One region of the Pseudomonas sp. BN515 genome, then DNA from elsewhere that is predicted to be linked to it. Evidence: predicted binding sites of a transcription regulator. Region 1 holds the regulator's gene; each other region holds the start of a gene.
The links. Region 1 encodes FliA, which starts transcription of late flagellar genes. Its sites were predicted from a motif close to CTAAAGTTTNNNNNNNNNNNGCCGNTAA; they were not measured.
Positions count from the first base shown of each region.

Region 2: E8E91_RS05755 (methyl-accepting chemotaxis protein) is a predicted target of FliA. The motif match lies at 4,598-4,625, and genes of this name have one in related genera.
Region 3: E8E91_RS23010 (methyl-accepting chemotaxis protein) is a predicted target of FliA. The motif match lies at 4,598-4,625, and genes of this name have one in related genera.

Region 1 covers NZ_SSOH01000024.1:39,263-49,927, forward strand. Annotated here, with positions in the region: gene E8E91_RS06275 (chemotaxis protein CheA) at 1-1,933, opposite strand, end outside; gene E8E91_RS06280 (protein phosphatase CheZ) at 1,945-2,733, opposite strand; gene E8E91_RS06285 (chemotaxis response regulator CheY) at 2,753-3,127, opposite strand; gene fliA (RNA polymerase sigma factor FliA) at 3,211-3,957, opposite strand; gene fleN (flagellar synthesis regulator FleN) at 3,954-4,787, opposite strand; gene flhF (flagellar biosynthesis protein FlhF) at 4,863-6,212, opposite strand; gene flhA (flagellar biosynthesis protein FlhA) at 6,228-8,351, opposite strand; gene flhB (flagellar biosynthesis protein FlhB) at 8,566-9,702, opposite strand; gene fliR (flagellar biosynthetic protein FliR) at 9,853-10,629, opposite strand; gene fliQ (flagellar biosynthesis protein FliQ) at 10,632-10,665, opposite strand, start outside.
Region 2 covers NZ_SSOH01000021.1:72,105-82,769, forward strand. Annotated here, with positions in the region: gene E8E91_RS05730 (enoyl-CoA hydratase) at 1-510, opposite strand, end outside; gene E8E91_RS05735 (ketoacid CoA transferase) at 526-1,338, opposite strand; gene E8E91_RS05740 (CoA-transferase) at 1,349-2,230, opposite strand; gene E8E91_RS05745 (VOC family protein) at 2,241-3,134, opposite strand; gene E8E91_RS05750 (metal-dependent hydrolase) at 3,537-4,574, shown strand; gene E8E91_RS05755 (methyl-accepting chemotaxis protein) at 4,693-6,300, shown strand; gene E8E91_RS05760 (amino acid permease) at 6,794-8,209, opposite strand; gene maiA (maleylacetoacetate isomerase) at 8,292-8,957, opposite strand; gene E8E91_RS05770 (helix-turn-helix transcriptional regulator) at 9,254-10,351, shown strand; gene E8E91_RS05775 (class I SAM-dependent methyltransferase) at 10,506-10,665, shown strand, end outside.
Region 3 covers NZ_SSOH01000082.1:15,531-26,195, forward strand. Annotated here, with positions in the region: gene E8E91_RS23005 (TonB-dependent receptor) at 18-2,372, opposite strand; gene E8E91_RS23010 (methyl-accepting chemotaxis protein) at 2,901-4,541, opposite strand; gene E8E91_RS23015 (hypothetical protein) at 4,733-4,912, opposite strand; gene E8E91_RS23020 (DUF3203 family protein) at 4,973-5,209, opposite strand; gene E8E91_RS23025 (sigma-54 dependent transcriptional regulator) at 5,734-7,137, opposite strand; gene E8E91_RS23030 (ATP-binding protein) at 7,137-8,594, opposite strand; partial or broken gene E8E91_RS23035 (hypothetical protein) at 8,968-9,156, shown strand; gene E8E91_RS23040 (lytic transglycosylase domain-containing protein) at 9,638-10,270, opposite strand; partial or broken gene E8E91_RS23045 (prepilin-type N-terminal cleavage/methylation domain-containing protein) at 10,435-10,665, shown strand, end outside.

The DNA of each region.
Region 1 (10,665 bases):
CCTGGCCGTCCACCACGTTGGTGCGGGACAGGTCGAGGTGGAATATCTCGTTGACGTTGACCAGTGGGAAAGCGAAGGCCTGGTTGCCCAGCATCACCATCAGGGTCGGCATGATCGCCAGGGTCAGCGGGACCTTGATGACGATCTTCGAGCCCGAGCCCTTCTGCGAGTACACGTTCACCGTGCCGTTGAGCTGGGAGATCTTGGTCTTCACCACATCCATGCCGACGCCACGGCCGGACACGTCGGAAATCTCGGTCTTGGTCGAGAAGCCCGGGGCGAAGATCAGGTTGTAGCACTCCAGCTCGGTCAGGCGCTCGGCGGCGTCCTTGTCCAGCAGCCCCTTCTCCACCGCCTTGGCACGCAGCACGGCTGCATCCATGCCCTTGCCGTCGTCGGTGATCATCAGGAGGATGTGGTCGCCTTCCTGCTCGGCGGACAGCACCACGCGGCCAGTACGCGGCTTGCCGGCGGCCTCGCGCTCGTCCGGGGATTCGATGCCGTGGTCGACGGCGTTGCGCACCAGGTGCACCAGCGGATCGGCCAGGGCCTCGACCAGGTTCTTGTCGAGGTCCGTGTCCTCGCCCACCAGTTCGAGGTTGATTTCCTTCTTCAGGTTGCGCGCCAGGTCGCGGACCAGGCGCGGGAAGCGACCGAAGACTTTCTTGATCGGCTGCATCCGCGTCTTCATCACGGCGGTCTGCAGGTCGGCGGTGACCACGTCCAGGTTGGACACGGCCTTGGCCATGGATTCATCGCCGCTGTTGGCACCCAGGCGCACCAGGCGGTTACGCACCAGCACCAGCTCGCCGACCATGTTCATGATCTCGTCCAGGCGCGCGGTATCCACCCGTACGGTGGTTTCCGCCTCGCTGGCCACGGCAGGACCGGCCGCGCCGTTACCGGCAGCGGGCGCTGCAGCCTGGCGCGGCGCGGGGGCGGGTTCCGCCTTGGGCGCCGGCTTGGGTGCAGGTGCGGGAGCCGGACGGCTCACAGCAGGCGCAGGGACAGGCTCCTCGCTGGCACCGTTGAACTTGCCCTTGCCATGCAGCTGGTCGAGCAGTGCTTCAAATTCGTCGTCGGTGATGTTTTCGCCACCGGCAGCGGGAATGGCCGGCACGGCGGGAGCTGCGGGCGCAATTGGAGCGCTGGCGGTCGCTTCCACGGCACCGTTGAACTTGCCCTTGCCGTGCAACTGGTCGAGCAGGTCTTCGAACTCGTCATCGGAGATATCGTCACCCGCACCGGCAGTGGCCAGCGCCGAGGCGGACGCGTGGGCGGCGACAACGGCTTCCGGCTCAGCGGCACCGACGAACTTGCCTTTGCCGTGCAGCTGGTCGAGCAGCGCTTCGAATTCGTCGTCGGTGATTTCATCAGTGGCGGCGGCGACCGGTTCGGCGGCCTTGCCAGCACTGTCACCCAGCGCATCGAGCAACTGCTCGAACTCGCTGTCGGTGATATCGGCGGTAGCTTCTACGGGAGCCGGTGCTTCGACGGGCGCAGCGGTCGCCGGAGCGGCAGCTACGGGGGCAGGCTCGGCACCGGCCGGCTCGGCCAGTCGCGACAGGGCTGCCAGCAGCTCCGGAGTGGCGGGCGTCGGTTCACTGCGCTCGCGCACTTCGCTGAACATCTCATTGACCGTGTCCAGGGCCTGCAGCACCACGTCCATCAGTTCAGCATCCACGCGGCGTTCGCCCTTGCGCAGGATGTCGAAGACGTTCTCGGCGATGTGGCAGCACTCCACCAGGGCATTGAGCTGGAGGAAGCCGGCACCACCTTTCACAGTGTGGAAACCACGGAAAATCGCGTTGAGCAGGTCCATGTCGTCCGGGCGGCTTTCCAGCTCGACCAGCTGCTCGGACAGTTGCTCCAAAATCTCGCCGGCCTCTACCAGGAAGTCCTGGAGGATTTCTTCATCGGCGTCGAAGCTCATATGAGCGCTCCCTAAAAGCCAAGGCTGGATAGCAGATCGTCGACGTCGTCCTGTCCGGACACCACGTCTTCACGTATATCGGCATGGATCTGCGGACCTTCACCCCTGGAAGGACTTTTTTGTTGTTCCAGCTCGGCGCGCAGTACGGCATGGTCGTGCTCGATGCCGGCATATCGATCGACCTGGCTGGCCATCATCACCAGCTTGACCAGGTTGCTTTCCACCTCGGTGACCAGTTGGGTCACGCGCTTGATGACCTGACCGGTGAGGTCCTGGTAGTCCTGGGCCAGCAGGATGTCATTCAGCTTGCTCGACAGGGCGTCGGTATCGCGTTGGCTGCGGGCAAGGAACTGCTCGATGCGGCGAGCCAGGTCGCGGAACCCGTCCGCGCCGATTTCCCGGCGCATGAAGCGGCCCCACTCCTCGCCCAGCTGCTGGGCTTCGTCGCTCAGGCCGTTGAGCAGCGGCGCGCTTTCCTCCACCAGGTCCATGGTGCGGTTGGCGGCCTTCTCGGTCATGTGCACCACGTAGGAAAGGCGGTCGGTCGCGTCGGCGATCTGCGACATTTCCTGGGCGTGGGGCAGATGCGGGTCGATCTGGAAGTTGACGATGGCGTTGTGCAGCTCACGGGTGAGCTTGCCGACTTCCTGGTAGAGGCCGCGATCACGGACGTGATTGAGTTCGTGGATGAGTTGCACGGCGTCTGTGAAGTTGCCTTTCTCGAGGCTTTCCACCAGTTCCCGCGCACGGTCTTTCAGGGTCGACTCGAAGTCTCCCAGCAGGTGTTCATTCTGGTCCATGGTGCCCTCGCGGCTGACATCAGCCGTTGACCCGCTCGAAGATCTTCTCGATTTTTTCTTTCAGCACCTGAGCGGTGAAAGGCTTGACCACATAGCCATTCACACCGGCCTGGGCCGCTTCGATGATCTGGTCACGCTTGGCTTCGGCAGTCACCATCAGGACCGGCAGGTGCTTCAGGCGCTCGTCGGCACGCACGGCGCGTAGCAGATCGATGCCGGTCATGCCGGGCATGTTCCAGTCGGTCACGAGGAAATCGAAGTTACCGCTGTGCAGCATCGGCAGGGCCGTGGTGCCGTCATCGGCTTCAGCGGTATTGGTGAAACCCAAGTCGCGCAAGAGGTTCTTGATGATGCGTCTCATCGTCGAGAAATCGTCAACGATGAGGATTTTCATGTTCTTGTCCAAGTCGACCTCCGTACAGTCTCAAACGCCCCTCTTGCCGGGTGCGCCGTTCAAATCTGAAAGCGGTGTGCCGTTCAGCGCGCGCGCCATTCGCTGAGCCGTGCGCGCAAACGTGCCGCGCACTGGCTATGCAACTGGCTGACACGCGATTCGCTGACCCCCAGCACTTCACCGATTTCCTTCAAGTTCAGTTCTTCGTCGTAATACAGCGCCAGCACCAGGCGCTCACGCTCCGGCAGGTTCGCGATGGCATCGGCCAGCGCAGCCTGGAAGCGTTCGTCTTCCAAATCATGGGAAGGTGAAAATTGGGTGACACCGGCGTCCTCGCGCAGACCGCCCTGCTCGCCTTCCTGCAACAGGTCATCGAAGCTGAACAGGCGGCTGCCCAAGGTGTCGCTCAGGATGCCGTAGTAGTCTTCGAGACTCAATCCAAGTTCGGCAGCAACTTCCTGATCTTTAGCGTCGCGTCCTGTTCTTGCCTCGATGGTGCGAATGGCGTCGCTCACCATGCGGGTATTGCGGTGCACCGAACGCGGTGCCCAGTCGCCCTTGCGGACCTCGTCGAGCATGGCTCCGCGAATGCGGATACCGGCGTAGGTTTCGAAGCTGGCGCCCTTGGTGCCGTCGTATTTCTTCGAGGCTTCGAGCAAGCCGATCATCCCGGACTGCATCAGGTCTTCCACCTGTACGCTGGCTGGCAGGCGCGCGAGCAGGTGATAGGCGATGCGCTTGACCAGGGGGGCATAGCGCTCGATCAACTGATGCTGCGAATCCCTTGCCTGAGCCTTGCCGTACATACGCAGTCCAGTGGCGGGTGTCATACAGGGCTTTCCGCAGAGGGCTGCTTGACCAGCCGCTCGACGAAGAACTCCAGGTGGCCCCGCGGATTGGCCGGCAGCGGCCAGCTGTCGACCTTCTGCGCGATGGCCTTGAAGGCCAGCGAGCACTTCGAGCGCGGGAAGGCTTCATAGACCGCGCGTTGCTTCTGCACGGCCTTGCGCACCGACTCGTCGTACGGAACGGCGCCTACGTACTGCAGGGCGACGTCGAGGAAACGGTCGGTGACCTTGGTCAGCTTGGCGAACAGGTTGCGCCCTTCCTGCGGGCTGTGGGCCATGTTGGCCAGCACGCGGAAGCGGCTCATGCCGTAGTCGCGGTTGAGCAGCTTGATCAGCGCGTAGGCGTCGGTGATGGAGGTCGGTTCGTCGCAGACCACCACAATCACTTCCTGCGCCGCACGGACGAAGCTGACCACCGAATCGCCGATACCGGCGGCGGTGTCGATCACCAGCACGTCGAGGTTGTCGCTGATTTCGCTGAATGCCTGGATCAGGCCGGCGTGCTGCATGGGCGAAAGCTGCACCATGCTCTGGGTGCCGGAGGCGGCCGGGACGATGCGGATGCCCCCCGGTCCCTGCAACAGCACGTCGCGCAGGTCGCATTCGCCATTGATCACATCAGCCAGTGTGCGCTTGGCGGTGAGGCCGAGCAGGACGTCGACGTTGGCCAGACCGAGGTCGGCGTCCAACAACATGACGCGGCGGCCGAGATCGGCCAGTGCCAGCGATAGGTTCACCGACACGTTGGTCTTGCCGACGCCACCCTTGCCGCCGGTCACCGCGATCACCTGTACGGGATGCATACTACCCATTTCAAATACCTTGCCTTAGGTCGACTGGGCCATTTGGCTGTCCAGCACCGCCCCTCTGGGCGGCTTACACATTCTTCAACCGGCGCGCCGCGCCGGATTCTGATAAAGCCCGGCGAACAGGTCGGCCATGGCTTCTTCACTCGGGTCTTCCGGAGCCTGAAGGCTGACCGCGCGGCTCACCAGCTGGTGGCTGCGGGGAACCTGCAGATCATCCGGAATTCGCGGGCCGTCGGCCAGATAGGCTACCGGGAGATGCTGGCCGATAGCCAGCCCCAAAACCTCGCCCAGGCTGGCCGCTTCGTCCGCCTTGGTAATGATGCAACCGACCAGGCCGCAACGCTTGTAGCTGTGATAGGCCGCCTTGAGCACCTGGCTCTGGCTGGTAGCCGCCATCACCAGGTAATTCTTCGCGTTTATCGCCCGGCTGGCCAGCGCTTCGAGCTGCATGGTCAGGGCCGGATCGTTGGTTGGCAGACCAGCGGTATCGATCAGCACAACGCGCTTGCGCGTCAGGGGAGCCACGGCCTGGGTCAGGGACTGGCCCGGGTCGACCAGGGTCACCGGCACATTGAGGATACGGCCAAGGGTCTTGATCTGTTCCTGGGCGCCGATGCGGAAACTGTCCATGCTCACCAGGGCGACGTTCTGCGCGCCGTACTTGAGCACGTAGCGGGCAGCCAGCTTGGCCAGGGTGGTGGTCTTGCCCATGCCGGCCGGGCCGACCAGGGCGATCACACCGCCCTCTTCCATCGGCTCGATCTGCGGGGTGCGGATGGCGTGTGCGAGGTGCGCCAGCAACATGCGCCAGGCCTGGCGCGGATCGCTGACCTTGGCCACCTTGTCCAGCAGGGCGCGCGCCAGTTCGGCCGGCAGGCCCATGCGCTGCAGGCGGCGCCAGAGGCTGGCCTGCTGCGGACGGCGGCTCTGCATCTGGCCCCAGGCGATGGAGCCCAGCTGCACTTCGATCAGTTCGCGCAGGCCGCTCAGCTCGAAACGCATTGCGTCCAGGGCAGCCTGGTCCACGCCGGCAGATTTCGGCGCGCTGACCGGCTCCACCGGGCGCGGCACGGCGCGCGGACGCTCGATGGCGGCGGCCAGGGCGGATTCCGGCAGTTCCGGCTCGATGGCGGTCAGCGGCTGGCCGGCGAACAATTGACGGTCCTTGCCGGCATCGGCGATGGCACGGGTCGTCAGTTCGGCCTGGGCCTGGGCGATGCGCGCCTGGGTCTTGCGCAGTTCGGCTTCGAGGGCCGGGTTCGGCTTGCTCGGGGCCGGCGCGGGCAGCGGGTAGTCCAGCGCCGCGGTCAACTCGACACCGCCGGCAACCCGACGATTACCGATGATGGCGGCATCCGCGCCCAGTTCATCACGCACCAACTTCATGGCTTGACGCATATCGGCGGCGAAGAAACGTTTGACCTGCATGGTCCTTGACCTCGGTTAGTTCTGCCCCACAGTCGCGACTATGGTGACCTGCTTGTTGTCCGGTATTTCCTGGTAGGCCAGTACGTGCATGGTTGGCACGGCGAGCCTTGCGAAGCGCGACATCATCGCCCGGATCGGCCCGGCCACCAGCAGGATCGCCTGCTTGCCGAGCATTTCCTGGCGCTGCGCCGCTTCCACCAGGGAACGTTGCAGCTTCTCGGCCATTCCGGGTTCGAGGAGAACGCCATCTTCCGAACCTTGTCCGGCCTTCTGCAGGCTATTCAGCAATATCTGTTCCAACCTGGGTTCCAGAGTGATCACAGGCAGCTCCGGCTCTAGTCCCACAATGCTTTGCACGATTGCACGGGACAGCGAGACACGAGCCGCCGCCACCAGCGCGGCGGGATCTTGACTCTTGGGTGCCACGTTGGCGATGGCTTCGGCGATGGTGCGGATGTCGCGTACCGGCACCTGCTCCTGCAGCAGCGCCTGGAGCACCTTGAGCAGCGTGGACAGCGACACCATGCCGGGCACCAGCTCTTCGGCCAGGCGCGGCGAACTCTTGGCGAGGTTCTGCATCAGTTGCTGCACTTCTTCGTGACCCAGCAGCTCATGGGCGTGCTTGTGCAGTACCTGGTTGAGGTGGGTAGCGACCACGGTGCTGGCATCCACCACTGTGTAACCGAGGGACTGCGCCTGGTCACGCTGGCTGGCGTCGATCCACACCGCTTCCAGGCCGAACGCCGGATCCTTGGCGGCGACGCCGTTGAGGGTGCCAAACACCTGGCCGGGGTTGATCGCCAGTTCGCGGTCCGGGTAGACCTCCGCCTCGGCCACGCTGACACCCATCAACGTCAGCCGGTAGGCGTTGGGCAGCAGGTCGAGGTTGTCGCGGATATGCACCGAGGGCATCAGGAAGCCCATCTCCTGGGACAGCTTCTTGCGCACGCCCTTGATCCGCGCCAGCAACTGGCCTCCCTGGTTGCGGTCCACCAGCGGAATCAGCCGGTATCCCACTTCCAGGCCGACGAGGTCTACCGGGGTCACATCGTCCCAGCCCAGCTCCTTGGTTTCCTGGGCGCGCTGGGCCGGCAGCAGTTCCTGCTGACGCTGCTCCTCCTGCACCGCCTGCTCCTTGACCTGCTTCTGCCGATGCCAGATCCAGTAGGCACCACCGGCGGCCACGAGGCCCAGGCCGATAAAGGAAACATGCGGCATGCCCGGCACCAGGCCCATGGCGATGAGGATGGTCGCGGATACCGCCAGCGCCTTGGGCGAGGCGAACATCTGGCGGTTGACCTGCTGGCCCATGTCTTCGGAGGAAGACACACGGGTCACCATGATGGCGGCCGCGGTGGACAGCAGCAGGGACGGGATCTGCGCTACCAGGCCGTCACCGATGGTCAGCAGCGAGTAGATACGACCGGCGTCGCCGAAGCTCAGGCCGTGCTGCAGCATGCCGATGGCCATGCCACCGAGCAGGTTGATGAAGAGGATCAGCAGACCGGCGATGGCGTCGCCACGAACGAATTTGCTGGCACCGTCCATGGAGCCGTAGAAGTCGGCCTCCTGGGAGACCTCGGAGCGGCGCTTCTTGGCTTCGGCCTGATCGATCAGACCGGCGTTGAGGTCGGCGTCGATCGCCATCTGCTTGCCGGGCATGGCGTCCAGGGTGAAACGCGCGCTCACCTCGGAGATACGGCCCGCACCCTTGGTGACCACCACGAAGTTGATGATCATCAGGATCGCGAAGACCACTGCACCGACCACATAGTTACCGCCCACTACCACGTCGCCGAAGGCCTGGATCACCTTGCCCGCGGCGTCATGGCCGTCCTGGCCGTGGAGCAGCACCACACGGGTGGAGGCGACGTTCAGCGCCAGGCGCAGCAGGGTGGCGACCAGCAGGATGGTCGGGAAGACGGCGAAGTCCAGCGGGCGCATGGCGTACACGCACACCAGCAGGACGACGATGGACAGGGCGATGTTGAAGGTGAAGAAGACGTCCAGCAGGAACGGCGGCACCGGCAGGGTCATCATGCCCAGCATCACCAGCACCAGCAGCGGCACCCCGAGGTTGCCGCGACCGATGCCCAGCAGGTTGTTGCGGACATTGCCGATCAGTTGCGTACGATCCACTGCTACTCCCCTACCCCTTTCACGGAGCCCCGCTCCGCTCATCCAATCTTTTGACGCGTCGATGCGTCCTGATCCCCCTTGTGCAAGAAGCTTTCCAACTTCGTTAAGGGGTTGATTCAGATGAGAGAATTCGTAATTGGGGAAATTGTGGGAGCGAATTTATTCGCGAATGAATTCGCTCCCACAACAAAAGCGCGGCTTGGCCGTCAGGCCATCACTCGTCGCGCCGCAAATCCGGCGGAATCGGCAGGTCGTTCAGCGGCGCCGGGCGTTTGCCACGGCCGGCGCGGAACTGCTTGAGCTGGTAGACGTAGGCCAGCACCTGGGCCACGGCCAGGTAGAGGCCGGCGGGGATTTCCTGGTCCAGTTCGGTGGAGTAGTACACCGCCCGCGCCAGCGCCGGGGACTCCATAACCGTCACCTTGTTGTCCTGGGCGATCTCGCGGATCTTCAACGCGGTGAAGTCGTTACCCTTGGCCAGCAGCACCGGCGCACCGCCCTTCTCGGCGTCGTACTTCAGCGCCACGGCGAAGTGGGTCGGGTTGGTGATGACCACATCGGCCTGGGGCACGGCGGCCATCATGCGGCGCTCGGCCATTTCCCGCTGCAGGCGGCGGATGCGCGACTTGACCTCGGGCTTGCCCTCGGAGTCCTTGTACTCGTCGCGCACTTCCTGCTTGGTCATCATCAGCTTCTGCTTGTTGTCCCAGAGCTGGAAAGGCACGTCCACGGCGGCGATGAGGATCAGGCCACAGGCGAGCCAGACCGCGCTCCAACCCACCACCTGGACGCTGTGCAGGATGGCCATGTCCAGCGGCTCATGGGCAATCGCCAACAGGTCGTCACGGTCGGAGTTGAGCACCGCCAGAGCCACCAGCAGGATCAATGCGAACTTCGCCAAGGCCTTGAGCAGCTCCGCCAGAGCGTGCAGCGAGAACATCCGCTTGAGCCCGGATAACGGGTTCATCCGGCTGAACTTGGGCATCAGGGCTTCGGTGGAAAACAGCCAGCCGCCGAGGGAGATCGGGCCGACAATCGACACCACCAGCAGGGTGATCAGCAGCGGCAGCAGCGCATCGAGCGCCATCTTGCCCGAGGCCAGCAGGAACAGTCCCATGCTGCGCTCGTCCATCAGCACCGCCCGTGGCAGGTCGAAGTTGGACTGCATCAGCTTCATCAGCATGTCCGCCATGCCGCCGCCGGTGGCCAGCACGCCGCCAGCTCCTGCCAGGGTCACGGCAAGGGTGTTGAGCTCCCGCGAACGGGCGATCTGGCCCTTCTCGCGGGCCTCCTGCAACCGTTTACCTGTGGGTTCCTCGCTCTTGTCCGCCCCGCTCTCACTTTCCGCCATGGAAAACTACCTGCGTTGCCAATACTGCGTTGAGAACAGCCTCAAAATGCTCATTTACAGGAAGTAAACTCCGCTTTTTCGGCTGTTCTCGCCTTGTCTTGGCTGCCTCGCCTACGTTTTCCAGCAGCCGGGAGATAGTCGAACGGAAACTCATCGCGCCCTCGCCAGCTCACGCATGAGCTGCAGGGCATCGCTGGCCAGTACCTGGTACTGGGCGAGGGCGTCGGCCATGCCGATCCAGACGATCACCAGGCCAAGGGCCAGGGTCAGCGGGAAACCGATGGAGAAGATGTTCAGTTGCGGCGCGGCGCGGGTCATGACGCCGAAGGCCAGGTTGACCACCAGCAGCGCGGTGATCGCCGGCAGCGACAGCAGCAACCCCGCCCCCATCACCCAGCCGAGCTTGCCGGCCACTTCCCAGTAATGGTTGGTCAACAGCCCGCCACCTACCGGCAGGGTGACGAAGCTTTCGGCGAGGATCTCGAACACCACCAGATGCCCGTTCATGGCCAGGAACAGCAGGGTCACCAGCATCAGGTAGAACTGGCCGAGCACCGGCACCGAAACGCCGTTGGTGGGGTCGACCATGGACGCGAAGCCCAGGCCCATCTGCATCGAGATGATCTGCCCCGCCACCACGAAGGCATGGAAGAACAGTTGCAGCACGAAACCGAGCAAGGCGCCGACCAGTATCTGCTCGCCAATCAGCAGGATGTTGCCGACGTTGATCGCATCCACCTGTGGCATGGGCGGCAAGGTCGGCACCAGTACCACGGCAATCGCCAGCGCGAGGTACAAGCGAACCCGCGTCGGCACGAGCTGGGTGCCGATGATCGGCATGGTCATCAGCAGCGCGGCAATGCGGAACAGTGGCAGCACGAAGCTGCCGACCCAGCCACCGATCTGCGCGTCGCTGAGTTCAAGCATGGTCAGCCGATCAGCATCGGGATGTTCTGATAGAGC
Region 2 (10,665 bases), on a different contig from region 1:
GGCGAAGTACTCGACACCGGGAATGCCCATGCGCACCACCGGATCGGAGAAGTAGGCGTCTTCCGAGGCGATGATCAGGTCGCAGACCCAGGCCAGCATCAGCCCGCCGGCGATGCAGGCGCCCTGCACCATGGCGATGGTCGGCTTGGGCATGTCACGCCAGCGCCGGCACATGCCGAGGTAGACCTCCTGTTCGCGGGCGTAGAGAAACTCGCCGCCCGGCTTGTTCACGTGGTCGTACCAGAGGCTGGTGCGCTCGAAGCTCTGGTTGACATCGCGACCTGGCGTACCGATGTCGTGGCCGGCGGAGAAATGCTTGCCGGCGCCACGCAGGACGATGACCTTGACGTTGTCGTCGTCGCAGGCGCGCTTGAAGGCGGCGTCCAGGGCGTAGGTCATGCGCGAGTTCTGCGCGTTGTGGTACTCGGGGCGGTACATGGTGACCAGGGCCAGCGGGCCCTGCACCTCGTACTGCACCACCTCTGCTTCTGCGGCCTGTTCGTGGCTCATGTGTGCGGCTCCGCCTTAGTGGGTCATGGCCTGGGCGCGCACGCCCGGCGGATTGTCCTTGAGCTGGCTGGCGCGCAGGTTGTGCGGGTCCAGTTGCTGGATGAGGATCAGTTGTTCGAGGGTCGGCGCGGCGGTGGTCGGGATCTCGTCCGGCACATACAGCGGGAAGCCGGTGGCGGCCTGCACTTCGTCCGCCGTGACGCCCGGATGCAGCGAGCGGATGCGCATCTGCCGGTCGGGGCCCTGGAAGTCGAGCACGCAGAGATCGGTGACGATCAGGCGCAGGTCGATTTCGTCGAGCGACCAGCCACGGGCGAGGCGCTCGGGGTTGTAGCCAACCGAGGCCACCACATCCACTTCACCGTCCACGAACACCCGTTTGTTGTGGCCGGGCACCATGAAGGAGTTGGCGTGGCTGATGGAGTTGCCGGGGAAGCCGCGCACCCCGAGCATCTGCGACTTCGGTTTGGCGTGGTCGCCGATGCAGGAAATGTTGGCCTGGCCGAAGCGGTCGATCTGCACCGGGCCCACCAGGGCGTGGCGCTTGCCGCTCCAGACGTTGTCGAAAATGCGCGAGAAGCCCATCCAGCTGTCGAACTTGGGCTGGTAGCCGCCGCGCGGGCCGATCGGCACCGGCTCGGCGACCATGAAGGCTTCGGAGTCGGTCATCATCAGTTTGGCGTTGCTGTTGAGCATCGCCAGCGACGCGGCCAGGCGCTGCAACACGCCGATGCCGGTGGCGAGCACCTCACCGTCGTCCGCGAACGCTTCGGAAGCGGCGCAGATCATCAGTTCGGCGAGGCTGTAGGGTTGATTGGTGGCAGTCATCTCAGCGTCCTCAGAAAACCGGGAGCGGCAGTTGGCGAATCGCGTCCAGGCCGCCTACACGGGCCAGGTATTCCGCTTCCCCGCAGTTGACGTAGCGTTCCATGTAGGCCTGCCAGCCATCCGGCTCGGCGGCCGATGCGTTGTAGGCCTTGAAGTGGGCGGTATCGAAGCCGTAGAGCGGCGCGCAGGACGACGGATGGGCGCCGCCTGCCAGGTGCACCACGGCACTGGTGCAGTTGCGCTCCCAGAACACCTGGCGGGCGCGGGACGGGTCCTCGTGGAACCAGGCGCTGTCCACCAGCTCGTCGCAACTCACGTAGGCCTTCTCGGCGGCACGCACGAAGAGGTCGTCCATGTAGTGATCCGGGCCGGCGATCTGGCAGACGCCACGGGCATCGGCGCGGTCGACGTGGATCAGCGCGGCATCCAGCTTCAGCGCCGGCATGGCGACCCAGTCGCGGCTGTCGTCGTAGGGCGAGCTGACCAGCTTCAGTTCCGGGTTGATGCGCAGTACATCGGTACCCAGACCCACGGCGGTGGGAATGAAGGGCACGCCCATGGCGGCGGCCTTGAGGCCAAGCAGCAGCATGCCTTCGTCGATTTCCATCACCTCCACCGCGCCTTCCTGGCGGGCTTTGCGGAAGTAGGGTTCCAGCGGAATGAAGTCCAGCGAGACGAAGGCGTAGATCAGCTTCTTCACCTTGCCGGCGGCACAGAGCATGCCGATGTCGGCGCCGCCGTAAGCGACCACGGTGAGGTCCTTGAGGTCGGAGCGGAGGATCTCGCGAACGAGAGCCATGGGCTTGCGCCGCGGGCCCCATCCACCAATGCCGATAGTCATGCCGTCGCGTAGTTGGCCGACCACGTCGGCGGCGGTCATGCGTTTGTCCATGGGCGGCTCCTTATTGACGGCCGACGCTGAAGTCGTGGCCCCAGTGGCTGACCACGGTGCTCTCGAAGGGTGTGTGGCGTTCCCAGTCCATGACCTTGCCGCCGCAGCCGTACTCCAGGTCGAAGCCGCCCGGGGTCTGCATGTAGAAGCTGGTCATGTCGTCGTTGGTGTGGCGACCGAGGGTGGCGGACAGCTTCACGCCGCTGGCGTGCATGCGGTCCAGGGCGCGGCCCACGTCGTCCAACTCGCCTACTTCCACCATGAGGTGCACGCAGCCCGAAGGGATCGGGCACTCGAACAGCGCCAGGGAGTGATGGCGGCCGTTGTTGCAGTGGAGGAAGTGGATGCGTTTTTCCGGTTCGGCCGGATCGGGGGTGAAGCGCACTTTCATCAGGTCGGACAGGCCGAAGCCCATGACGCGCTCGTAGAAGTCCAGGCAGCGGTCGAAAGACGGAGCCGGCAGTACCGCGTGGCCCATGCCCAGGTCGCTGGTGACGAAGCCGCTGACGCCAGCCGGGGAAACGAAGGGGGCGAAGTTCTGCTGCGGTCCCCAGAAGAGTTCGTGGCGGTTGCCATCCGGGTCGGCGAAGCGCGCCAGCTCCTGCACCTTGCGGCCGGACGCGTCGGCTGCGCTGGCGCGCTGGACCTCGACGTCGGCCTGCTGCAGTTCGGCTATGGCCTGTTCGAAAGCGGCCTTGCCGGCGACTTCCCAGCCACAGGCGCCGTAGCCGTCACGGTCGGCACGCTCCACCAGGATGCGATAGGGGCGCTCGTCCATCTTCAGGTAGAGCCGCTCGTCCGCAACGGCATCCACCATCATGCCAAGCACCCCGGCGGCGTACTCGCGCCAGCGGTTCAGGTCGGTCGAGGCTACGGTGACGTACCCCAGGCCACGGATATCCATGCGGTTCTCCTCATTGTCGTTATCGCCGCGCACGCCAGGCGCGGGGCTCTATGGGGAGGGATTAAATCGGTGGCCCGGGGAGCGGGCATCGTCCGTTGGGACTAGCGCGAAAGGCGCGTGGGACGGGGCTTCGGCTATATCTGCGTTAGCTGTTGCCACAGATCGGCCATCGGTCCAGGGGCCTTGTAGGAGCTAGCTTGCTAGCGAAACGGCGCCATTCGCTGGCAAGCCAGCTCCTACGTGCAATCCAGCCCCTTGCAACACTTAATGCGGACACAGCAAATGAATTCGCAAAAGCAGACAGCCTTGGAATCCAGCGGAAAAATCTGGTGGAAATTTCCCACTGCAGAATGAGCCATTGGCGCAGTAACTTAGCCGACGGATCACTCTCGAGGGACGGCGATGGACTCACTCACCCAGGCAGTGCTCGGCGCCACCATCCAGGGCGCGCTGCTCGGCCGCTGGCAGGGGCGCAAGGCGCTGCTCTACGGCGCCGTGCTCGGCACGCTCCCCGACCTGGACGTAGTGATCCGCTACACCGATGCCGTGGCGGCGATGACCTACCACCGGGGCTTCAGCCATTCGATCTTCGTGCTCAGCGCCCTGGCGGCGTTGCTCACCCCTCTGGTGCGACGATGGCGGCCAAATCCCGGCTATTCCACGCGGCGGCTCTTCCTCACCCTCTGGCTGGTGCTGGTGACCCACCCGCTGCTGGATTGCTTCACCAGCTATGGCACCCAGTTGTTCTGGCCACTGATGACGCCGCCCATCGCCTGGTCGAGCATCTTCATCATCGACCCGCTCTACACCCTGCCCCTGCTGGCGGCGGTGATTGGCGGCGTGCTGTTCGGCCTGCGTGACCGCACGCCACGGCTGCCAGTGGCGGCGCTGGCGCTGTCCAGCCTCTACCTGCTCTCGACCCTCGGCGGCAAGTTCATGGCCGAGCAGCACGTGCAGGAGGTGCTGGAACGGGACGGCATTCGCCCGCAGGCGATGTTCAGCACACCGACACCGTTCAACACCCTGCTCTGGCGGGTGATCGTGCTCGATGGCGAGGACTACCACGAAGCCCTGGTGAGCTGGTTCGACCACGAACCGCCACGGCTGGAACGCATCCCTCGGGGCACCGAACTGGCGCGGCGCCTGCGGGATTCGCCGCAACACCTGCGGCTGGCCTGGTTCACCCACGGCATCCTGCGCTACGACCAGATCGACCAGGTGCTGGTGGTCACCGACCTGCGCCTGGGCATGACCGGTTTCCATCCCTTCCGCTTCATCCTCGCCGAACGCCGGGACGGCAGCTGGCAGCCGGTGACGGAAGCTCGCCGCTGGCATACCGACCGTGGGGACCTGGAGCGGCTCAAGGTGCTCTGGCAACGGATCTGGCATGAGGATCAGGCGGTTCCGCTTTCCACCTGGGCGGGGCTGCTGCAGCGTTAGAAAACTGGCGAATCCGCCCTGCCCTCATGACGCCGAACCTGCGGCCGATAAAGTCTCTGGCGGCACCTGCGGCTGGACTACCCTTGCCAGCATCGGACTTCACCAGCGGGGACGGGACATGAAAATAAGACAGAAAATGGTCGCCTCCGGAGCGATCAGCGTGCTCGCCGCAGCCCTGCTGGGTGGCATCGGATACTGGGGACAGACCGAACTGGCCGGGGCGCTGGCGGAGAACCAACTGAGTGTCAGCGCCCTGCGCAATCACCTGGAGGGCGACATGATGCACGACGCCCTGCGCGCCGACGTGCTGGCGGCGCTGGTGGTGCAGCCGGGCGACCAGGCCGGGGCCGACCAGGTACGCAGTGACCTGCGCGACCACAGCGAATGGTTCCGCCGCACTCTGGGCGAGAACGCCAAACTGCCGCTGACGGCGGATATCCACAGCGCCATCGCCGAGTCCCAGCCGGCCCTGGAGGCATACATCGGCGATGCCGAGCGCATCGTCAATCTCGCCTTGCGCGATCCGCAGGCGGCGCGTGGCGAGCTGCCGGCCTTCGAGCGCAGCTTCGGCGAGCTGGAAGAGAAGAACGAGGCGCTGAGCGGCAAGATCGAAGCCCACGCGGCGAAGACCCGTAGCGATGGCGAGGCAGCCGTGAGCAGCGCCGCCGCCTGGCTGGTGGGCGGCATCCTGCTGGTGATCGGCCTGCTCTGCCTGGTGACCAGCCAGCTGATGCGCGCGGTCCTGCGCCCGCTGGAGAAAACCGTCGGCGTGGCCCGCGCCATCGCCCAGGGCAACCTGCTCACCCAGGTCAGCATCGACAGCGACGACGAAGCCGGCCAGTTGCAGCGGGCCCTGGCCGATATGCAGGGCAACCTGCGGCAGATGATTGCCACCATCCGCAGTGAGAGCGAGGAACTGCGCGGTACCGCCCACCGCCTCAGCGAAACCTCGCAGAGCATCGTCGACGGCGCCAGCGAGCAATCCGACAGCGCCACCAGCATGGCCGCGGCCATGGAGCAGATGATCGCCAACATCGGCCAGATTGCCGAACATGCGCGCAATGCGCAGAGCATTTCCGCCCAGTCCGAGGACCTGGCCGGCAGCGGCGGCACGGTGATACTCGGCGTGGTGGACGGCATGAACCGCATCGCCGACGCGGTGAACCAGTCGTCCAGCACCATCACGGCGCTGGGCCAATCGTCAGAGGAAATCCACTCCATCATCCAGGTGATCAAAGGCATCGCCGAACAGACCAACCTGCTGGCGCTGAACGCCGCCATCGAGGCCGCCCGCGCCGGGGAAGCCGGGCGCGGCTTCGCGGTGGTGGCGGACGAAGTGCGCAACCTGGCGGCACGCACCGCGCAGTCGACCCAGGAGATCACCGGGATGATCCAGCGCATCCGCGAGTCCACCCAGCAGGCGGTGGACAGCATGCAGACGGGCGTGGAGCGGGTGCAGGACGGCGTTGGCCTGGCGCGGCAGGCGGGTGAGTCGATCAGCGAGATCCGCAGCGGCGCCCACCGTGCGGCGGAAGTGGTGGAGGAGATTTCCCACACCATTGGCGAGCAGTCCAGGGCCAGCAGCGAAGTGGCCCAGCGGGTGGAGCTGATCGCCCAGATGTCGCGGAGCAACAGCCAGGCCATGCGCGACCTCGCCAACGCCGCCGAAAGCCTGGACGCCGTGGCCAGTGCGATGCAGTCGTCGGTGGCGCGGTTTCAGATTTGAGTCTGGCGACCACTACCCTCATCCGAACGCGGCCCGCCCCAGCCCCTCTCCCAGAGGGCGAGGGGTGACTCGCGCCTGCGAGGCACAAGTCATCCTGAGGCCCACATGGGCCTGAAACGGGGCAGATGCGGTGGGGCGGGGACTGCGCCCCGTCAGGAGGCCGAGCGGAATCGTTGCAGAGGGGGACGAGCGGCATGGATGCCGCGAGAGGCGTGTGGGGCCATGGATGGCCCCTCTCGCCGTGCCCCCGGCGCAACGATGGAGCAAGGGGACCCGGCGAAGCCGGGCCGAATGCAGGGGCAAGACCGTTGCTTCCTTTGGGTCGACTGCCAAAGGGAGTCGCCCGGCAAGGCGAAACGGAAGCCTGACGCCCACTCGTACATGAACCGAGCAAACGAACCTCAAGCCCCCGGCACCGAATCGCCCATCCAGCGTGAAGATCCAAAAGAAAACCCCGGCACATGGCCGGGGTTCTTGTTCGTACAGCGGAATATCAACCCGCTTCGTAGCCTGCAACCTTGCTGGCCTGGGCCTTGCTGCCAAGCTTCAGACGGTAGCAACCCCACATCACCAGCAGCCATACCGGGATGGCGTACACCGATACCTGGATGCCCGGGATCATCAGCATGATGCCGAGGATGAACAGCACGAAGGCCAGGCACAGGTAGTTGCTCATCGGGTACCAGAGGGCGCGGAAGCCGGTGCGAACACCGTCCTTGTCCATCTGCTGGCGGAACTTCAGGTGGGAGTAGCTGATCATCGCCCAGTTGATCACCAGGGCAGCTACCACCAGGGACATCAGCAGCTCCAGCGCATTCTGCGGGACCACGTAGTTGATCACCACGGCGAGGAAGGTCACGGCCGCCGACACCAGCAGCGAACGTACCGGTACACCGCGCTTGTCCACCTTGGCCAGGGCGCGCGGGGCATCACCCTGCTCGGCCAGGCCCAGCAGCATGCGGCCGTTGCAGTAGGTACCGCTGTTGTAGACCGATACCGCAGCAGTCAGCACCACGAAGTTCAGCAGGTGGGCGGCGGTGTCGCTGCCGATCAGCGCGAAGATCTTCACGAAGGGGCTGCCGCTGTAGGCATCGCCCGCGCCGTTGATGGAAGCCAGCAGCGCGTCCCAGGGGCTCAGGGAGAGCAGCACGACCAGGGCGCCGACATAGAAGATCAGGATGCGGTAGATGACCTGGTTGATGGCCTTCGGGATCACCTGCTTCGGTTTGTCGGCCTCGGCAGCGGTGAAGCCGAGCATTTCCAGGCCGCCGAAGGAGAACATGATGAAGGCCATGGCCATCACCAGCCCGCTGACGCCGTTGGGGAAGAAGCCGCCATGGGCCCAGAGGTTGGCGACCGTTGCCTGCTCGCCGCCGCTACCGCTGAACAGCATCCAGCAACCGAGGACGATCATGCCGACGATGGCAACCACCTTGATCATGGCGAACCAGAACTCGGCCTCGCCGAAGAGTTTCACGTTGGCCAGGTTGATGGCGTTGACCACCAGGAAGAAGACGGCAGCAGTGGCCCAGGTGGGGACGTCCGGCCACCAGTAGTGGATGTACTTGCCCACAGCGGTGAGTTCGGACATGCCGACCAGGATGTAGAGCACCCAGCAGTTCCAGCCGGAGAGGAAGCCGGCGAAACCGCCCCAGTATTTGTGTGCGAAGTGGCTGAAGGAGCCGGCGACGGGCTCTTCGACGATCATTTCGCCCAGCTGGCGCATGATCAGGAAGGCGATGAAGCCGCAGATGGCGTAGCCGAGAATCATCGAAGGACCGGCGGACTTGAGCACGCCGGCGGAACCGAGGAAGAGACCGGTGCCGATGGCGCCGCCGAGGGCGATCAGCTGGATGTGGCGATTCTTCAGGCCGCGTTTCAGCTCGCCCGAGTGTTGCATCTCACTCATTGCGTCACCTTTTGTTGTTGTCGTGACGGGATTTCACCCGCCGGGCTTGTGGTCCGGCGGAAGTTTGCAAGGCGGGTAAACCTTATTGCGCGTCTGGCTGTACCTCCGGAGCAGCATTCCTGAATGCTTCGAGGGCTTCGCAGCGCGCAGCGATATCGAGGATGCGCGGATAGGCCGACAGGTCACAGTCGAAGCGTCGTGCGTTGTAGATCTGGGGAACCAGGCAGGCTTCCAGGTAGCCGGGGCGGCTGCCCAGGGAGAGCTTGCCGCCGAAGGCTTCCAGGCCCTTTTCCACAGCGGCGAGACCTACGTCCACCCAGTGGCGGTACCAGGCATCCTTGGCCTCGTCGGCGACGCCCAGTTCAGCCTTGAGGTACTGCAGCACCCGCAGGTTGTTCAGCGGATGTACATCGCAGGCGATGTGCATGGCCAGCGAGCGCACCAGGGCGCGCTGGGCGGGGTCGGCCGGCAGCAGGGCCGGTACGGGGAAGACTTCTTCGAGGTATTCGAGGATGGCCAGGGACTGGGCGATACGGATTTCGCCACCGGCATTGCCGGCATCCAGCAGCAGCGGCACCAGGCCCTGGGGGTTGAGTTCGCGATAGGCGTCCTGATGCTGCTGGCCGCCATCCTTGACCAGGTGCACCGGCTCCTGGCGATAGGCCAGGCCCTTGAGGTTGAGGGCGATACGCACGCGGTAGGCAGCGCTGGAGCGCCAGTACCCGTAGAGGGTGAGTTCTGTATTCATGGCGTCGGGCCGAATTTTTGTTTGCGCCATCTCACTCTGGCAGGGCCTGGCGAACAAGGCGCGGAATCTCCCGGAGCGGCGCGCTGGACGGCCTATCCGGAAAGTTTTCCTTACAGACCTGAAAAAGCGTCGATACCGCCTGCCAGACGCTCCGCCTGCGTAAGGATTTCTTGACAGGGCGTTCAGCCAGGCTTCCAGGCGGGAGCACCATTGGCCGACCAGCGGCGGTTTGCACGGGGTCCTGGCCTGTGCCATATGAAAGCAAAGCGCCACCAACCGCCGGGGAATGCCACGCAATGCCGCACATGGACGAGCTCTACGACAGCCTGGTCAACCTCTGCTACGAATGCGTGCTGGATGGCGGGGCCTGGCGGCCAATGCTGGAACTCCTGACGGCGGCCACCGGCCACCAGTTGGGCGCCATGCTCTTCCTCGACCAGCACAAGAAACGGCCGCAGGTCACCTCCATCAACCTCTGCGACCCGGCCTGCGTGGAGGTCTACAACGCCTACTACCACCAGCTCGATCCGGCCAAGGACGTGCTGGTCCCGCGGCCGGTGGGCAGTTGGTATCACGACCTGGAGGACCTGGGCCCGCAACGCATCCACCGCGACCCGTACTACCAGGAATTCCACCTCCCCTTCGGCATGAGCAACATTTCCTGCATCAAGCTGCACGAGCAGGCCGAATCGGGCGTCTACCTGTCGCTGCTGACCGCTGTGGGCGCGGCCTTGCCGGAGATGCGGCAGCGCGACCTGCTGATGCGCCTGAGCCCTCACCTGGTGCGCGCCGCGAAGATGTCCAACCACCTCCAGAACCTGGAACTGGAGGTGGCGCACCGCGACCTGCTGCTGGAACGCCACCCCGCGCCGCTCTGGCTGCTGGATGCCGAAGGCCGGGTGCGCTACTGCAACCGCCAGGCCGAGCAACGCCTGAGCCACCCGGCGTTCGCCCTGAAGGGCCTTCAGGGACGGCTGCATGGCAAGACGCTGGATGGCCGCCTGCAGGCGCTGATCCACCAGGCTGCCGGCCAGGATGGCAAGCGCCGCGCCGGCTGGCTGCCGCTGCCGGGTGAAGCGCAAGGGCGCCTGCTGGTAACGCCGGTGCCCGAGTCTTCGCCGCTGTCGGCCCGGCACACTGGCCCGCTGGTGCTGCTGACACTGCTGGAAGGCCAGGCCGGGAGCCGATGGCTGGCTGACCTGTTCCAGTTCAGTCCGGCGGAGCAACGCCTGGCCAACCTGCTCGTCCAGGGCTTGGCGCCGGAAGCCTGCGCCGAGCGTCTGAATGTTTCGATCAACACCATCCGCACTCAGTTGCGCGCGCTGTTCCGCAAGACCGAAACGGAACGTCAGGCGGAGCTCGTCACCCTCCTCGCTCGCCTGCAGGGCCTTTGATTCCGCTGCAATTCACCCGTTTTAAAGCGCGATTTCATCTATCTGAATGATTGCGGGCAGATCGCCATCAACTAAGGTTCTACACGGAGACAGCACCTGCCTTTATCCCGCGTGCCGGGTCAAGGAATCCACGTTTGGCCAGAGGAGGTGGCGTGTGGAAGAGTCCAGTGATCCGGAAGAACTGAGCAGAGGCATCCAGCAACAACAACAGGTCAAGCAGGAACTGGCGGCAATCAAGGCCGAACGCGAACGGCTGCGATTCGACACACCTGCACCGCCCCGGGAAGAGGCGCCGCCGCCGAGCAACATCCTTC
Region 3 (10,665 bases), on a different contig from region 1:
ATCAGTCCGTTGGTGGTTCAGAAGTCGTAGCGCAGGGTCACGCCGGCGGTGCGCGGCTGGCCCACCGAGGCGGTATAGGCGCCGTTGCTGAAGGCGAAGGCGGTCAGGTAGTAGTCCTTGTCGAAGGCGTTGCGCACCCAGAGCGAGGTGTCCAGCAGGCCGTCACCGAGGTCGGCGCGGACGCCGGCGGCGAAGTTCGCCAGGCCGTAGCCATCGATCTTCGAAAGCTCGGAGTTGTCCAGCGTGCCTGCGGCCTCGGAGCGGTAGGAGTAGCTGGCGTTGACGTAGGGGCGCAGGCCGCTGCCGGTCTGCCAGCTGTATTCGCCGTTGACGTTGCCGATCCAGCGCGAGGCGCCCACCACCCGTTCACCGGTCAGGTCGCACTTGGCGGTGGGGGTCACGGTGTTGATCTCGCCGGGGCACGGCGCGTCCTTGAAGCTCAGGTAGGTGACGTCGTTGAACGATCCGTTGAAGTTCAGGGTCAGGCCGCGCAACGGTCGCCAGGTGGACTCGAACTCGACGCCACGGGAGCGCACGCTGCCGGCGTTGGCCAGCACCGACACGGGGGTCAGCGATGCCGCGGTGGTGGTCAGGGTCGTCGCCTGGTAGCCGTGGATGCCGGTCCAGTAGATGTTCGCGTTGAGCAGCAGGCGGCCATCGTCGAGGGTGCTCTTGAAGCCCAGCTCAGCGTCGTTGGCGCGCTCGGGGCCGACGATCAGCGAGTCGCTGCCCAGCCCCGCCACCGGCGCCACCAGGTTCACGCCGCCGGACTTCTCGCCGTGGGCCAGGCTGGCGTAACCGAGCAGTCCGTCGCTGATCTTGTAGCTGAGGCTCAGCAGCCCGGACGGCGCGGCGTTGTGCAGGCCGAAGTCACCAGTATCCAGCGCTCCCAGCTGCGCCTGCCGTGCAGCCGCCAGCGGCCCGGTCAGGGGCGCGCCGCCCACCGGGGCGAAGCGGTGCAGGCGCGCCTGCTTCTCTTCGTAGGTGCCGCGCAGGCCGACGGTGAAGTCCAGGCGGTCGGTGATGTGCCAGTTGCCCTGGCCGAACAGGGCGAAGCTGTCGGTCTCGATCTTGCCGTTGGTCTGGGTGGAGACGTTGTTCAGGAGGTTGCGGTTCACCCCGGTGAGGTACAGGTCGGCGAAGGGGCCGTACTGGGTGCGCGTGTTGTTGCCGAGGTTCTGGTTGAACAGGTAGGCGCCCACCACGTAGTCGAAGGCGCCGCCGGTGGGCGAGGCCAGGCGGAATTCCTGGGAGAACTGCCGGTCGTGAACTTCGACCCCGCTGTCGATGATCGCCGAGACATCGGTGAGGTCGGCATCGTTGTGCGGTACGAAGTGCCAGTAGCGGTAGCCGCTGATGGAGGTGAAGGTGTAGCCGCTGTCCAGGTTCCAGTTGGCCTCGATTGACGAGCCGCCCTGCCAGACATTCACCGACTGCACGGAGTCGATGTTCACCTCACGCTTCTTCACATCGAGCTGCGGGTTGGCGCCGATCAGCGCGGCACGCTGGCGGAAGCGGTCCGACACGCCATACAGGGCCCACACGCCGTTGGTGGAGTCCTCCTGGTTGTAGTCGGTGATCCAGCGCAAGCTGAAGTCTTCGTTCGGCTCGAACAGCAACTGCCCGCGCGCGCCCTCGCGCTCACCGCCGACGAAGGTGCGACCGTCGTGCTGGTTGTCGATGTAGCCATCCTCACGGGTGCGGTAGAACGACAGGCGCCCGGCGACAGACTCGGTCAGCGCCCCGGACACCGTGCCCTTGCCCTGGAAGTAGCCGCGCTCGCCACCGGAGAGCTGCAGGTTCCGCTCCGGGGTGAAGGTGGGCTTGCGGGTGCTGATGTTAATCACGCCCGCCGTGGTGTTCTTGCCGAACAGCGTGCCCTGGGGGCCGCGCAGCAGTTCCAGTTGCTCCACGTCGAGCAGGTCGAACACCGCCATGCCCGGACGGCCGAGGTAGATGTTGTCCAGGTAGATGCCGGCGCTGCCTTCCAGGCCGTCACTGGCCGGGTTGTTGCCGATGCCGCGCACCGCGACGCTGGACTGGCGCGCATGGATGTAGGCGACGTTGACGCTGGGCAGCACCTGCTGCAGGTCCTGCACCTTGTAGACCTTCTGCGCCTCGAGGCTGTCGCCACTCAGGGTGGTGATGGGGGTCGGCACTTCCTGCACGTCTTCCTCACGACGGCGGGCGGTGACGGTGACTTTCTCCAGCGCCGTGTCCTCCTTGGCGGCGGGCTTGGAGGCAGCGTCCTCGGCATGGGCTGGCGCGACCAGGCCGCCCAGGGCGAGCAACAGGGTCAGGGCGTATTCGGGAGTAGTCAGGCGTTGCAGGGCCAGGGGCCTGGCGACGCGGGCAAGTCGACGGTACGGCATGGACGATGTTCCTGTGCAAAGGCCCGGGCAAAAGGGGGCCGCATCGCGCGTTCGGCGCGACGGTGAATGGGGCTGGCGGTTACGGGAATCCGGCGTGGCGCGCGGTCAGCGACAGCGGCGCTCGGGATGGCGCGGGACGGGCATTGCGGCGGTTCTGCTCATGGGCTCCCCCCTGGGTGCAAGGTCATATCTTTATTCCGTTTAAATCTAATTTGATTTTTTAAAAGTCAATTACGGAATAAGAGCCTGCATTTAAAACCAGGCCCCGGACCGGGACAAATGCCTTGTTCCTATATTTTCAATGCCGGGAGTGCATTGGATGGAGGGGGCCGCTGCGCGGCCTTTGGCGAATGGGCGAGGCACCAAGTCGATCGATAGGTAGGGCGGATGACGCTCTTTTCATCCACCACCACGGTGCGGCGTTGGACGCCAACGGTGGAAATGAAGAGCGATTTCCACCCTACGGGGCCGCTGCGCGGCCCTTGGCGAGCTGGTCCGCGAAGCGAGTCGGCGCCTGCATGCGGCGGATCAGGTGCGGAAGACGCCCAAGCCGGACTTCAGGGCCCGTGCGGTATCGCCAAGTTCGGCGGCGGAACGGTTGATGGCGTCCACATCCTGGCGGGTGTGCTCGAAGGCATCGCGCATGCCGCCCAGGCGGCCGGACATGTCGGCCACGGCGTGCTGGATTTCCTCGCTGCTGGCCAGGGCCTGGTCCACGTTACCGCTCACCTGCCCCATCTGCCGCACCAGGCCGTCGAGGGCTTCCAGCGCTTCGTCGGCGTCGCCGGCCAGGGCCCGCGAACGTTCCGCCGTGCTGCCCATGCGCTGGGCGATCTGGCGGATGGCCTGGGTGACCTGGTCGATCACGCTGTGGGCATCGGCGAGCACGCTCTGGGTCTGGCCGGCCAGCTTGCGCACCTCGTCGGCCACCACGGCGAAGCCACGCCCCGCCTCACCGGCCCGGGCTGCCTCGATGGCGGCGTTGAGGGCCAGCAGGTTGGTCTGTTCGGAAATGCCCGCGATCATCTGCAGCACCTTGCCGATCTGTTCGGCCTCACGACTCAGGCCGTCCAGGTCGGACGCCAGTTCGACGTTGGCCGAGGTGCTGCCGTGCACATCGCCGATCAGCCGTTGCAGTTCCTGGTGAGCGCGGCTCAGTTCACCGCTGGCACGCTCCAGGTTGTCCCGCACGGCGCCGGCCAGGTTGGAAGAATGCCCCGCTGCCTGGCGGATGGACTGGCCGTGCTGGTCCACGTCGGCCAACTGCCGGGCCGCCTGCTGGATCTGTCGGGTGATGTCGTCGGCACGGAGCAGGAAGGTGTCGGCCAGTTGCTGGTTGCTGTCGGCCATGCCCGACGCGCCGGACAGGGTCTGGCGCAGGTCCTGCAGCAGGCCGGACAGGCGCGAGCCCATCTGCCCCAGTTCGTCGCCGCTGAGTACCGTCAGCGGCCGGGACAGGTCGCGGCTGTCGGCGATGTGGTTGAGCTGGCCGGTGAGCCGGCGGATGGCGTGCACCAGCATCCGCGTGGCCAGCCAGGACAGCAGCAGGCCGATGGCCAGTGTCACGGCGCCGATCAGCAGGAGGCTCTTCAGGCTGTCGGTGATGGCCTGGTTCAGGCTGTCGAGGGTGACGTCGACGCCCACCACGAAGGGCTGGCCGCTGGCGGTGCGCAATGGCAGGAAGATGGAACGGAAGGTGCCGTAGCTGTCGGTGTATTCATCGAACTGCGCCTTGCCGCTGCGGGCCGCCGCGATCACCGCCGGGCTGGCGTCCGCGTAGTGCTCCAGGTGCTTGGCGTAGTTGTCCCCGGCGATGTCCGAGGCGCTGGCACCGTCGGAGAGGTAGAACACCTGGCCGGCGCTATCCACCATCATGGTGTAGGCGAATTTGAGGTCCACCTCGGCGGCGTACTCGCCCAGGTTGCTCACCTGCGCCAGGTACTCGCCGTCCTTCAGTCCTTCCGCGCTGCGGGCACGGTCCAGGTAATCACTCCCCAGCAGTCGCGGCACCGCATGGGCTGCGGCACGCAGGCGGTTGTCCATCTGCGCGCGGATGTCGATGGATTTGACGTATTGGGCGTAGCTGATGAAGGTCCCGATGCTGATCAGGTTCACCAGGGTGAAGGCCAGCAGGATCTTGGTCTGCAGACTGACATTGCGCAGCAGCATGAAGGGGATTCCGTTCGAGGTATGGGTACAGCCGCAGTTCTCGGCGGCTCCCTCTTGTGTCGGGAATCCCGGAGAGAACTTTAGGGGGGTCGGCCTGCTCCTGGCCGGGAGAAATGGGTGACGTCCATGTCGCTTGATTTCATTCTGCCATCAGACATTTCGACAACGCCACATCTAAAAACGGTTCTCGTTCACCCCCGGTGGGAATGCCGGAAGGCTTCCGCGTCATCCAGGGTGGTGTCGAACAGCGGATCGTCAGGGTCACGCTCCAGTTCCAGGTCGACGCAATCGGGGTCGATCAGCCAGCGCGGGAAGTCGTCCTGGACTTTCTTCTCGTTACCGGACACACCGCTTCTTCGCTCGCTACTCATGCTGCACCTCGTGAAAGGTCAGGGCTCATGAATATTGGAGCCGCAGCTGTACCGCTTCGTTCAGCCTTTCTTCCCGCAGTTGCCGGACGGCCATTTGCGCGCGTCCCTGGCGCCGATGCCGATCAGCATCTGCGCCTGGACCTCGCTGATCACCGCGTCGCCATCCACGCAGTGGATCACCGGTGCGTCGAGGGCTTCGTCGGTGCCGACGACCACCTGGTTAATAGGCAGTTCGACCAACTGGCTGTTGAGCAGCAGGCTGCACAGGCCACGGTCCAGGTCGATGCTCACGATCATGACGGCTCCCTCGCATTGACGGATGCATATCCCGGTAGAAGCGCAGGAACGACCAAAGTTCAGGGGTATTGATTGCGTGGGGTGGACGGCGCCTTCTCGTCGACCAGATGGAGCCCGGCTGGGCCTCGCTGGTGGATGAAAAAAGCGTCATTCACCCTACGTACTTCCAGGCTTCCGCGCTGGCCGGCCCCCCCTCACCCCCGGCCCCTCTCCCGCAGGCGGGCGAGGGGTGACTCACGCCGGCAACTCCGCGTTCCGCCGGACGCACCAACCTGTAGGGGCGAATTCATTCGCCAAGCAGGACGCAGTCCTGCCACACACCACCAAAAACAAAGGCGCCAGCCCTTTGCGGAGCTGGCGCCTGGAATAAGAAATCGGGGCCGGTGTGAGGGTACCGAACCCCGGTGGACGATGCAGCGATGCGAGCAGGATCGCAGCCCGGCCACAAGGATCTCCTCCTCCCGTGCAGGCGAGAGGGAGTGCTAGGGAACTCTGGCGCCCAGGGCGCCGTGCCTGGAGGTGGATCAGTGACGGCGATCCGGCCTCACCAGGCCCAGTTTTTCGATTCGGTAGCGCAGCATGTCCCGCGTCACGCCCAGCAGGCGGGCGGACTTGGTGACGTTCCAATCGGTCTTGTCGAGCATCCGGATGACGATGTTCCGCTCGACCTCAGGCTCGGCGCCCTGGCCGTTGCCATTGCCGTGGGTGCGGTAGTGGCCGGAAGGCTCGTCCACCAGGGTCGGGCAGATGTGCAGTTGCGCGGCGGTCACCAGTTGGCCCTGGGCCAGCAGCACGGTCTGTTCCAGCATGTTGCGCAGCTCGCGCACGTTGCCCGGCCAGCTGTAGCTCTGCAGCAGGTGCTCGGCCTCGGCGGAGAACTGCAGCCCCGGCTTGCCATAGCGCTTGCCGTGCTGTTTGAGGAAATGCCGGGCCAGCAGCAGGATGTCGTCGCCGCGCGCATACAGCCGTGGCACGCGGATGGAGATGATGCGCAGGCGGAAGAACAGGTCCCGGCGGAATTTCCCCTGCTGCACCATCTGTTCGAGGTTGCAGTTGGTGGCGCTGATGATGCGCAGGTTGACCTTGCGCTCCTTCACCGAGCCGATGCGGCGGATGGTGCGGTCTTCCAGCAGCTTGAGCAGCTTGGCCTGGAGCACCAGGTCCATCTCGCCCACCTCGTCGAGGAACAGGGTGCCGCCGTCGGCGGCTTCCACCAGGCCCAGGCGGCGATCCTTGGCATCGGTGAAGGCGCCCTTCTCGTGACCGAACAGTTCGGCCTCCAACAGGTGCGCGGGAATCGAGGCGCAGTTGAACTCGACGAAGGGCCCCTTGCCCCGCACGCCGTCGAAGTGCAGTGCACGGGCGATCAGTTCCTTGCCGGTGCCGGTCTCGCCTTCGATCAGTACCGCCGGCAGCTCGGCGTCGACCATGCGGCTTTCGGCATCCAGCAACTGGCGCACCATGGATTTGACTTCCAGCATCGCCGGCGAATCGCCGATCAGCGCCGCCAGCCCGGCGTCCTGCGCCGCGCGGCTGTGGTAGAAGTCCAGCTTGTGCTCCAGGCGCTGCGCCTCCAGGGCCTTTTCCAGAAGCAGCTTGAGCTCGGCCAGGGCCACCGGCTTGGTCAGGTAGTGGAAGGCGCCGGCCTTCATCGCCTGCACCGCGTCCTCGATGTTGCCGTAGCCGGTCATCATGATCGGCTTGATCTGCGGCGCACGGGCGCTCACCTCGCGGATCAGCTCATGGCCGCTCATGCCCGGCAGGGAGTTGTCGGTGAGCAGCACGTCGGGCACCTGGTCCTGCAACAACTCCAGCGCCTCTTCGGCCGAGTGACACACCAGGGCCTCGAAGTTCTTGCGTTCGAGGTAGGTCTGGATATTCCCGGCCAGCAGCTCGTCGTCTTCGACAATCAGTACGCTGTGCTCCATTACCTGCGCCCCCCAGCGACCTTGAAGTTCAGGCAGATGCGGGTGCCTTCGCGCTCGCGGCTGGTCAGGCTGACCTTGCCGCCAAAGCGTTCCATGATTCGCTTGACCATCACCAGCCCGACGCCGAGGCCGCCCTGCATGGTGGTGTAGTAGGGCTTGAAGGCCATGGTTTCCTGCTTGCGCGTCATACCCTGGCCGGTATCGGTGATGGCCAGCAGCAGGCGCGTGCCGGAGCCGTCGGGCTTGACCTCGATGCGCAGCAGGCCACCGTTGGGCATGGCTTCGATGGCGTTGGCGAACAGGCTGTTGAGCACCTGCGCCAGCAGCACCCGGTGGCTGACCACCGCCGGCGCCGACTCGGCGTGGAACTCCACCCGCACGCCGGAGTGACGAATCTGCTGGTCGAAACCATGCAGTGCCTCGTTGATCACCGCCACCGGCTCCACCACCTCGATATCTCCAGACAGCGGCCGCGCCGAGATCAGCAGCTCGCGCACCCACTTCGACATGCGGTCCACCTGGCTGATGATGTCGGCGATGTTCTTCCGCACTGGCGGGGCAACCAGTTCCTGGGCGAGTTCCGCGCTGGAACGGATCGACGCCAGCGGATTGCGCAGACTGTGGGCCACGGCGGAAGACATCTCGCCGAGGGCGACGAAGGTCTCGTTGGCGATCAACTGGCTCTGCTGCTGGGCCAGCAGCCCCTGGGCACGGCGCACGATCCAGAACAGGCCGCAGTAGATCAGCCCACCGCCAATGGCAGTGGCCAGCCAGATCAGCACGAAGCCGCGCTGGATGCGCTGCACCAGGTCGCGGGGCTCCTTGTAGATCTCCACCACCGACGCCACGTTGCCCTGCTCATCCAGCAGCGGAATGTAGTTCTCGATGAACAGGGTGCGCGGGGCGCGAAGGAATTTCTGCTCACTGCGCCCGCTGGTGACCTCGTCGTAACTGGTGGCCACCTGCTGCGGCGAGGAGAAGGCTTGCTCCAGGTCCTCGTTGCCGCTCATGTCCCTCCCCACCAGCGCCGGGTTGGTGGACCAGACGATCACCCGGTCGGCGCCGTAGATATTGGCCAGCAGGGCATCGGGCAGCATCGCGATGTGGTCGAGGAATTCATTGCGCGCCCGCTGCCGCGCTTCCAGCATGCTCTGCGGGTGGTGGCCGTCCTGGCGGGCGTCCAGCAACTCGCCCATGGTCATGCTCACCGGCAGCGCCACGTGGCGGATTTCGGCCGAAGCGATGGACTGGATGAACTGCGAGCTGAGCATCGCGTCGCGTTCGATGCTCTCGGTCACCACGAAGCGCGTCGAGATGATCCCAAGGCCGATGGCCACACTGGCGATCACCACCAGGCTGACCAGCGAGAACCAACGCAACAGGTTGAATTGCGGCGGCGGGGAATCGCCGGTCTTGCCGATTGCGTACCTATCCCAGATCACTGACAGAGCGCTCATGGAAGCCTTCCTATGCGTTGCGTGATGGGTTCGTCCCGTCGTGCCAACCGGGGGGCCTTGGACGCTTGTGCCTGTGCATAAACCAGGCCTGTTTTTCCCAGGCACCGTGCAAGCCTCCTAGCACGCGGCTTCCCCGGTTTCCCCCGGGCTTTCCCCACTCCCCCACCACCCCCAAATTCACCCAGTTCTGGGGGGACTCCCCCACCTCGGCGGCAGTGTCGGCGACTTTTTACGCCACAACCGGAAGCCTTGAGCAGCGCGGCCTGGAGAGGCGATTTCGAAACACTGGCACGCTCGCTGCGGAGGGCCGGGCAGCCAGCCTGTGGCACGGCGAATCCGCAGCAAGGCGCCCACATTGCAAGAGGGAAAGCTCATGCAACGCACACTCCCCAAGACCACCACCTCGATCCTTCTCATCGTCGCGGCGGACCAGGCACCCGCCGCCCTGTAGGCCGTGGATCCCGGCCCCTACAACCCCGACATCGGTTCCTTCGCCGCCTGGTACCAGGACACCCACGGCCGCACCCTCGACCTCTGCCTGTCGAAGGCGGTGAGCTCCCGCGCCGTCGGCCCCCCCTACGGCGTGGACGTCTGCGAAAGCAGGGCACCGCCGAGGTAAAGGGATGCCCCCTGGGCACCAAGGGATTTGGGGGTTGCACTGTTCGAAGGGTTAGTCCGGTTCATCTTGGCTGACCTCGGTATCAGGTGCACGGATGCCAAAGAGGGCAGGACTGTCCGGGCAATGCCTGTGCCACCACAGGAAAGCCAATGAGTTCAGATGGTTATGCACAAGACCGGGGGAGCGGGATGGTGGGGTGTGGGAGTGTTGGGCGAAGCGTGAAGGGCGGCCCGGTTGTTCCCATTGGCAGGCCTTCGGCCTGCTTGGCGACTGAAGTCGCCCCCACAGAAAAACCGGGTCCTCAATCCTTGGCCCGGATGCAATCGATGTGGGGCGATTTCAATCGCTATGGGCAGTGCAACTGCCCTTCTCCTCAGACGATTTCATTGGCAGAAAACGCCCCCCGCATCTGGGGAATATCCCACTAGCGGGGTCGTTTCGCGTCGGCCTGGAGACGTTGGTAGTGCTCCAGGACGCTGGGCACATAACGCTGGGTTTCAGGGTAGGGAGGAATGGCGCTGCCATAGGCGAGGACTGCCCCGGGGCCCGCGTTATAGGCGGCCAGGGCCAGGGAAACGTCGTTGTCGAACATCCTCATCATGCGTTTGAGGTAGCGCGCGCCACCGCGGATATTGGCGGTCGGGTCGAACACGTCGTGCACGCCCAGATCCTTTGCGGTGTCGGGCATGAGCTGCATCAGGCCGGCCGCACCCTTGGGCGAAAGGGCGAAGGGATCGTAGTTGGATTCGGTGGTGATCACGGCATGCAGCAGCTCCACCGGCAGGTCGTACTCGAAAGCCGCCTGGGCAACGATAAGGGCGTAGCGCGGAGCCTTTCTCGGAGCCCTGCGCGGGAGCTTGCGTGTTGGATGGATGAGGTTCGGAGCCCTGACCAGCACCGGTCTCTCCCGGGCCACGCGCACCAGATTCCGGTCCGTTCGGTGGATGTTGGTGAGGAAGATGCTGCCGTTGGCAGAGACCACCTGATAGATGTCGGCGTGGGCTTCGAATGTGGTGGTCGCAAGGATGCTGAACAGCACCAGGGTGGGCACTTTCATCATTGTTCTCCCCTGTCAGGGCCAATGCTTTCGGGTTTCCGAGTGCTGTAACGTCAGCAAAGCACGAGCCGGGTGATGCGACGGGCGGTGTGTCGCCCCTCTCGCCCGCTCGTCGTGCATAGCTCTTGCGTAGCCTCCTCTCGTGACACCCACTGGGGGCCCCCATGAAGACCTTTCGTCGACCCGAACTGGGTTTTACCCTCCTCGAACTCCTGGTTGCGCTGGTGGTGCTCGGCCTGTTGGCTGGAATTGTGGCGCCAAAATATTTCAATCAACTGGGCAAGTCCGAGACAAATGTGGCCTGGCACAGGCGCCACAACGTTGGGTTTCGCTGCGCTCTAGCGGAACGCCGCCCGCACCAACCGACGAAACTGGTCGGCAGTCAGCCAGCCTGT